2 regions of the Anaeromusa burkinensis DSM 3853 genome follow, and region 2 is predicted to be linked to the other one. Evidence: riboswitches for the same ligand, from Rfam matches in the RefSeq annotation. Region 2 holds a riboswitch; the other holds the start of a gene.
The links. Region 2 has a riboswitch for FMN ahead of ribD (bifunctional diaminohydroxyphosphoribosylaminopyrimidine deaminase/5-amino-6-(5-phosphoribosylamino)uracil reductase RibD). Riboswitches for the same ligand answer to the same signal wherever they lie in the genome.
Positions count from the first base shown of each region.

Region 1: linked by a shared signal. The riboswitch ahead of ribB (3,4-dihydroxy-2-butanone-4-phosphate synthase) and the one ahead of ribD (bifunctional diaminohydroxyphosphoribosylaminopyrimidine deaminase/5-amino-6-(5-phosphoribosylamino)uracil reductase RibD) in region 2 are both predicted to bind FMN.

Region 1 is NZ_KB894601.1:40,970-45,166, reverse strand. Features, by position in the region: gene C508_RS0113685 (hypothetical protein) at 63-1,064, opposite strand; gene C508_RS0113680 (DUF4337 domain-containing protein) at 1,087-1,620, opposite strand; FMN riboswitch at 1,732-1,883, shown strand; gene ribB (3,4-dihydroxy-2-butanone-4-phosphate synthase) at 2,010-2,651, shown strand; gene C508_RS0113670 (MATE family efflux transporter) at 2,822-4,147, opposite strand.
Region 2 is NZ_KB894591.1:93,977-98,173, reverse strand. Features, by position in the region: gene rsgA (ribosome small subunit-dependent GTPase A) at 1-408, shown strand, start outside; gene rpe (ribulose-phosphate 3-epimerase) at 414-1,070, shown strand; FMN riboswitch at 1,114-1,243, shown strand; gene ribD (bifunctional diaminohydroxyphosphoribosylaminopyrimidine deaminase/5-amino-6-(5-phosphoribosylamino)uracil reductase RibD) at 1,379-2,497, shown strand; gene C508_RS0108980 (riboflavin synthase) at 2,466-3,128, shown strand; gene C508_RS0108975 (bifunctional 3,4-dihydroxy-2-butanone-4-phosphate synthase/GTP cyclohydrolase II) at 3,146-4,197, shown strand, end outside.

The DNA.
Region 1 (4,197 bases), on a different contig from region 2:
AGATTCTGTTAAACGAATCCTCCGTCGTACCCTCCAGTCACTCCAGCTCTCTTGTTCGTGTTCTATTTCGGATAGGCTTCCTTCGCTGGCAGCCATTCTGTCAGCACGTAGCTCGCTTGACCGCCTTCTATTTTACGCTGAAACTGCGCCTGATAGGTAGCTTCTATCAGAACCTGCCAACCAGCGGCTTTCCAGCTTTCCGGCATGGCCAGAGGATCGCCGTTAAAACCGGCAGGCGCGCGATAAACATCGACAATCGCTGCATAGTGTTCATGCCCTTTGTCATTTAAGGTGCGAATCCGAGCAAAGCGAACTCCAGCGGTTGCCTCTCCCGGTACCTGCTGCTTCACAATACCGCTAAAAAAATCAGGCAGCGATAGTTTCTCCTGCGGCAGCGCGTTCTGTCCGGCTATGCTCATGCTTTGCAGTTGCGCACTGATTTGCGCGCCATCGCCGCTGTAATAATCTCGCCGCACCAAGCCTACTTCCGGTGCATAACAGGCTACCACCACCTCATTGGGTCTAGCCAAAGAGCGAGCCTGTACCTCCACAACACCGGCAAACAGCCCTGCTGGCACCCACACTGTCTTAGTGACGCTGAGAAGGCGGTAGCGCCACATACCGTCTTCCCAGGTAGCGCCTTGTTGCAGTGGTCCTTTTAAAAGCAGCGTTTCTTGGTTAGGCTTAGCAGCAAGCAAATCTCCCTTAGCTTCACTTTCACTCAGCACCACCTGCTGCGCTATCATATCTTCCGCCATGGAAAACACTCTTGCCGTATGGGCCCCGCCATTGACATCCTCTACCTGTACCCGCCCGTCCTTGCTTTGCGTCACCGTTCGCTTAAAACCGGCAAACTCCTGTCCATAGCCGACATAGTTCCAGCTCTGCCCCAAAGCGCTCGGGAAAAAATGCCGTACATCCGCCAATCTGAACTCTTCCGCTGACATACAATCCTGGCAGGGGCCATGATCGCTATGCGCCAACGCCGCCGAAGGCCCGCTAATCATCAGAGCCATACAAGCAGCAACAACGAGTGCCCTAGGGTTTCCTGAAAAAATTTTCATCTAGACTTCCCCCGCTCTTCTGTTAGAATATCAGCCAAGCATAAAAAAACAAACCAACCCCTATAGAACCTACCACCACGCCAACGCCCCAATACCCATACGATTTACTGATCGCAGACAAGGATGACAACAAAATGCCAACCTGTAAAAACATCAATGCCTGACCGAACATCGTATTATACTGGCTGGCGGCGTCTCGTTCCGCTTCCAATTTTTGCGCTTCCTGGGTGATTTCATTTTTTTCTTTTTTGTAGCGTTTGATTTCCTCTTCAAAGGCTCCGATTTGCTTAGCAACCTCCTCTGTGCGCGTTTCCTGGGGCATCAATGCCGTCAGGGAGTCGCGTTGCACTTGATACTGCGTTTCCTTAATGCTTTTCGCCTGATAGTACGCCCATTGATCCGAAGCGCGGTTCTGCGCCAATACCATACGGTTTCCATATCCAGCCGCCTTAAACGAAGCAATCGTGGCGCACGCTGCCAAAACCAGCGTCGTCACGGCAATGACCGTTGTTAGGTGATCTTTCCACGTTTTTTTCTCATTCTGCCTGTCTGCCATAATAGCCTCCCCAATTAGTAGTTCTCCTATATTCCCGCTGTACACCGTAAAATCCTGCCTGTTCTTGCGAGTTGACACCCGCTCGCAAAAGAGTATACTAAAGGCAAGCGAACTTATTCTCAGGGCGGGGTGAAATTCCCCATCGGCGGTATCCCGGCGCAGCCGGGGAGCCCGCGAGCGCTTTTTGCCTAACCGTAAAAAGGTCAGCAGAACTGGTAACAAGCCAGTGCCGACGGTGATAGTCCGGATAGAAGAGGATAAGGCAGTTGCTAACGCATTGGCAAGTTCCGGAGTACTTTCGTCCGGCTTGTTTTACTGTGTTGCTTTTACTGTCTCTTTCTGGCCCTGATTCTGGTAAGTCCGACTTAGCATTAAGGAGGAGTATTACTATGAATCAATCTCTGCTTCACTCTTTTGGCACACCCGCAGAACGGGTGGAACACGCGCTCGCCGCCTTGCGTCAGGGACAAGGCGTCCTGGTCACCGACAATGAGGACCGGGAAAACGAGGGCGATATTTTTTTTGCCGCCCAAAGCCTGACACCCCAGCAAATGGCCTTGCTTATTCGCGAAGGCAGCGGCATTGTCTGCCTGTGCCTCACCGAGGAAAAAACCTCCCAGTTGGGCCTGCCGATGATGGTCGAAACCAATACCAGCAGTTTTCAGACCCCTTTCACCATCTCCATTGAAGCGGCTCAAGGCGTGACTACCGGCGTATCAGCAGCCGACCGCGTCGCTACAGTGAAAGCCGCCATTGCCGCTGACGCTTCCACTGCTGATCTGCGCATGCCCGGACATATGTTTCCGCTACGCGCCCGGAAAAACGGCGTCTTAGATCGGCCTGGTCACACAGAAGCAAACGTAGACCTTATGCGCCTAGCCGGTTTAGAGCCAGCCGGCGTTCTTTGCGAACTCACCAACCCAGACGGTACTATGGCCCGCCTGCCGGAAATTGCCGCATTTGCCAAAAAGCACGACATGCCGGTTGTGACGGTTGATGATATCATCGCTTACCGCCTGCAGTTTGACTGAGAAATAGCAGTTAATTTCCACCTTATACTTCTACTTGCAAAGAGCCGTCGGCGTTATATCTGCGCCGACGGCTCTTTTTTCTATGTTGCTCTTTTTTATTTCATAATCCTCTTGCGTACCCTCTGGTCACTCTGGTTCTCTTGTTTATTCTTCGCTTCTACTAACTTTTATCACACCAAGGCTTTGCTCCGCCAAGCGCCGCTGCGCCAGCGCCAGAGCATGGCCAAACCGCGAATCCATTCATCTACCAGCATGGCGGCCCAGATGCCTGGCAGGCCATAGCCCAGCACAACGCCTAGATAATATCCTAATCCAATATTCACGCTCCACATAGACAAAACCGCCATCACCACCGGGAACTGCACATCCCCGGCACCGCGCAAACCCGAAATGAGCACAATATTAAAGGTTCTTCCCGGCTCCAAGAACGCATCGATCATAAATACCAGCGCACCTAATGAAATAATCGCCTCTTCATCCGTAAAAATCCGCATCAATTCCGTACGCCCCATGAATAAGCCCAGACCAAGCACCCAGGCCGCGCCAAAAGCAATGCGGAAATTACGCATTCCTACGCGCGCCGCTTCGTCAAACCGCCCGGCGCCCACTAATTGGCCAATCATAATCACATTGGCCTGGCCGATAGCCAAGGAAAATAGAAAGGCCATCTTGATGACCGACCAAGCGTAGGTACGCGCCACATAAGCTTCCGAGCCCAAATACGTTAAAATTAAGGCCATCAAAACCGTTTGGCTCAACGTGTAGGACATGCTTTCCATCGCAGCGGGGAAGCCGATTTTCAAGACTTGACGCAGCTCCAAAAATGGAAAAGCGAGCAAATGGCGAAAAATAGCCGGTTTCAAGAGACGGGTAAATAAATACCCTTGCGCCAAAGCTACCGCCACCGCCTTGCTGCCGACCGCCGCCAGAGCCACTCCCCATACGCCTAATGCCGGAAACCCAAGCAGACCCAACCCCAACACCGCCGAGCCGCAAAGATTGAGCACATTCATTGTCGCCGTCACCGCCAAGCATTGCCTGGTCCGACCAAAGCCCTTCAAAATAGCGTCGCTGGAGAACAACAGCGCATCAAGGAAAACAAACCCGCCCACCAAGAGCAAATACGTCTTCGCATGCGCTAACAGTCCTTCTGACAAGCCCAGAAAAAGAAGCAATTCTTCGCCCCAAAAAATCAGTCCAACACTGGAGAACAGTCCCAGTCCCAAGCTAAACAGCAGCGATACGGCCGCCGTCTTATCAATGCGTTCGCGATTTCCTGCGCCAACATTCTGAGCCACTAATACCGAGGTTCCGAGCGAAATAACGGCAAAAACCAAGAATACATTCCAGAGCACCTGGGTGCATCCCTCTACTGCCGCAGCCGCTGAGCTATCATAGCGACTGAGAATATATACATTTACAACTCCCACCATAATAATGAGAGCCTGCTCAATAAAGATCGGCCAAGCCAACTTAAATAACGATTGCGTCCTCACAGCATTCTCCTTAGTCTTCTTTCAGGTGTCAGACTATCGTAGCAAAGAAG
Region 2 (4,197 bases):
ATTACCGCGTTTGCCGGTCCTTCGGGCGTGGGAAAATCTACGCTGCTTAATCGTCTTTACCCAGGCTTCTCACTGGAAACAGGCGGGCTGAGCCGGAAAATTTCCCGAGGCCGCCATACCACGCGTTTTGCCATGTTGCTTCCCCTTGAGGATCGAAGCGGCTATGTAGTAGATACGCCAGGTTTCAGTCAAACTGAGTTTGCGCAGATTGGCGAGCGAGAACTAGAGTCTTGCTTTCCAGAATTGCAGCCCTATATTGGGCAATGCCGTTTTAATGGCTGCCTTCATCTGGCGGAACCGGATTGTGCAGTGAAACAGGCTGTAGCGGACGGCTCCATTGCCGCTTGTCGCTATGAATCGTATCAGCAAATTATGGGCCAAATTCGCGAGGCCAAGAAGGGATATTGATAATTATGAAGCAAAAGGTGCGTATCGCTCCATCGATATTGTCCGCCGACTTTTCCAAGTTAGGCGAGGAAGTAGCGGCCATTGAAGCGGCCGGGGCGGACTGGGTTCATATTGATGTAATGGACGGTCATTTTGTACCGAATCTGACTTTTGGCGCGCCTGTCGTCTCGTGTCTGCGAAAAGTGACGAAAATGCCTTTTGACGTGCATCTCATGGTGGAAGCGCCACAAAATTATATAGCCGACTTTGCTAAGGCTGGCGCCGATATTTTGACGGTGCATCTGGAGACGGCGCCGCATTTGCATCGGGTCATACAAGCGATCAAAGAAGCAGGACTGAAAGCGGCGGTTTCTCTTAATCCCAGTACGCCGTTGTGCTTGCTAGAGGAAATTCTGCCTGAATTGGACATGGTGCTCTTGATGAGCGTCAATCCTGGTTTTGGCGGCCAAGCGTTCATTCCTTCCAGTCTGGAGAAGGTTCGCAAACTACGACAAATGTTGAATGAAAAAGGACTCACGACTGATATTCAAGTGGACGGCGGCGTAACGCCGGACAATGCGGCTCAGTTGATTGCAGCCGGAGCTACGATATTGGTAGCCGGTTCCGCTGTATATAAGGCGCCGGACATGGCAAATGCGATTCATTCTCTACGTGGGGCTTGATTCTTAACGCATTTGGTGGTACCATAAGACAAGAAAACTTTATAGAGGCCTTTGGGGCAAGGTGAGAAGGAATTTCCTTCAATTCCTGACCGGCGGTTGAGCCCGCGAGCCATTTTGGCAGATCCGGTTGCATTCCGGAGCCGACAGTATAGTCTGGATGAGAAAAGGCGATGATTTCCAGGAAAGAAGACATGATTTCTTTCCCGGATTGTTCTCTGCGCTCAAAGGTCGTAGCCGGGTTTCCGGTTTGCGGCCTTTTTCTGTGCGGAAGCGCCGGAGGAGGGATTTATTTGCGAGATGAAGAATACATGCGCCATGCGCTGACGCTGGCTTCTTACGCCAGGGGCCGCACAAGTCCCAACCCGATGGTCGGAGCGGTACTTGTGCGCGACGGCGAGATTGTGGGGCAAGGCTGGCATCGTCAGGCCGGTACGCCGCATGCGGAAATTCACGCGTTACGGCAAGCCGGAGATTTAGCAAAGGGAGCTACCCTGTATGTGACGTTGGAACCTTGCTGTCACCAAGGACGGACAGGGCCTTGTACGGAGGCGATTATTCAAGCCGGCGTTCGCAGGGTGGTCATGGCTATGACCGATCCTAATCCACTTGTAGCAGGCTGCGGCAGTCAGCGTTTGCGCGAGGCGGGCGTAGAAGTGGAAGAAGGACTGCTTTCTTGTGAAGCGGCGCTTTTAAATGAAGTGTTCATTAAAGGCATTTCTACAGGCATGCCTTTTGTAGTCATGAAGGCGGCGATGACGCTGGATGGTAAAATTGCCTCTCATACCGGTCATTCCCGTTGGATTACCGGCGAAGCGGCGCGGCTGGAAGTACACCGGCTGCGCAATGAATATGACGCCATTTTAGTAGGCGTAGGCACGGCTATTGCCGACAATCCGCAGTTGACGACGCGGTTGCCTGAGGGAGGACGCAATCCGATCCGTATTATTCTTGATTCCAAAGGGCGGTTGCCGCTGAATTCCAAAATGCTTTGCGACGGCGAAGCTCCTACCTGGATCGCGGTGACACAAGCAGCCTCGCAAGAGCGGATTGCCGCGCTGCAGGAGCGAGCGGACGTTATGGTGCTGCCTGCAGACGAACGAGGCGGCGTTGATATCCGCGCTTTGTGCCGATACTTGCGGCAAGAGCGGCAATTGACAAGCGTGTTTGTAGAAGGCGGTTCTGCGGTACACGGTTCTTTTTTGAATGCTGGCGTTGTAGATAAGGTGCACTTTTTTATGGCGCCTAAGCTGATTGGCGGCTGCGAGGCTCCGGGACCGATTGGCGGTCAAGGCTGCTCGTTGATGGATCAGGCAGTGCCTTTAGAAGAGTTAACTGTACAACATATAGGCGAAGACTTATGGATTAGCGCATATGTCGCCACGAGGGAGGGCCGCGATGTTTACCGGACTTGTGGAAGAATTGGGTAAAATTAAATCCATTACCAAAGGGACTAAGTCGGCGAGACTGACGATTGAAGGACAGGTTGTATTGCAGGACGTAAAACTGGGAGACAGTATTGCGGTTAACGGCACTTGTCTGACAGTTGTGGAATATACACAGCGCTCTTTTACGGCGGATGTTATGCCAGAGACAGTCAAAAGCACGGTTTTAGCGGAACTTAAACCTGGGGATGCGGTAAATCTGGAGCGTACGCTGCGCCTCGGAGATCGCTTGGGCGGTCATATTGTGAGCGGTCATGTCGATGGTGTTGGCGTGATTCGCAGCAAGGAGCGCAGCGATAATGCGATAGTGGTTACCATTGAAGCGCCGCCGCAGGTGATGCGCTATATCATTGCCAAAGGATCTATTGCTATTGATGGTACCAGTTTGACGATTGTTGACTATGGAACTGACTGGTTTAGCGTTTCCTTAATTCCCCATACAGCATCGTTAACAACCGTAGGGCTAAAAGAAACCGGCAGCAAAGTCAATCTTGAGGCCGATGTGCTTGGCAAGTATGTGGCAAAGCTATTGGGTTTGCAAAATGGTGATGAAAAAAAGCAAGCGTCATCTGGATTAACGATGGAATTTTTACAGCAACATGGGTTTGGCGGATAAGCGGAGGAGGAAAAAAGATGGATATTCATTTCAATACAGTAGAAGAAGCCATTGAAGACATTCGGGCAGGAAAAATTGTGGTGGTTGTCGATGATGAAGACAGAGAGAATGAAGGCGACCTACTGATGGCGGCTGAAAAGGTCACGCCTGAAGCCATTAACTTTATGGCGACCTATGGACGCGGGCTTATCTGCATGCCTGTGCATGGGGCGCGTTTAGACGAATTAGGGATTTGCGCCATGGTTTCCGAAAATACGGATAACCATTGCACTGCCTTTACGGTTTCTATTGACGCCGTGGAGACGACAACAGGCATCTCTGCTCCGGAACGGGCGCAGACGGTACTCAAAGTTCTTGATCCGGCTACCAAACCGGAGGATTTGCGGCGCCCCGGGCATATTTTCCCGTTGAGGGCCGTTTCCGGCGGCGTGCTGCGTCGAGCAGGCCATACCGAAGCGGCAGTTGATTTTGCGCAAATGGCAGGATTGTATCCGGCCGGCGTAATTTGTGAAATCATGAATGAAGACGGTACCATGGCTAGAACGCCTCAACTTATGGAATTCGTACAAAAGCATGGTTTGAAAATTGTTACCATCGCCGATATGATTCGATATCGTAAAAAGAATGAAGTTTTCGTGGAGCGCGTAGCAGAAGTGAAAATGCCGACTAAGTATGGCGAGTTTCAATTGATTGCTTACGAAAGCTCACTGGATCAGCAGTGCCACTTAGCGTTGGTCAAAGGGGATATTAAAGGTAAAGAGAATGTGCTTGTAAGAGTACATTCCGAGTGCCTTACAGGAGACGTACTCGGTTCGCTGCGCTGCGATTGCGGCGATCAGCTCGGGGCTGCGATGAAAGCCATTGAAGCCGCGGGTGAAGGCGTGCTGCTGTATATGCGCCAAGAGGGTCGCGGTATTGGTTTGGCTAATAAAATGAGAGCCTATGCCCTGCAGGATCAAGGTAAAGATACAGTGGAAGCGAATCTGCTTTTAGGTTTTAAAGCTGACGAACGCGACTATGGCGTAGGGGCGCAAATTTTGTCCGATTTGGGTCTTAGCAGCATGCGGCT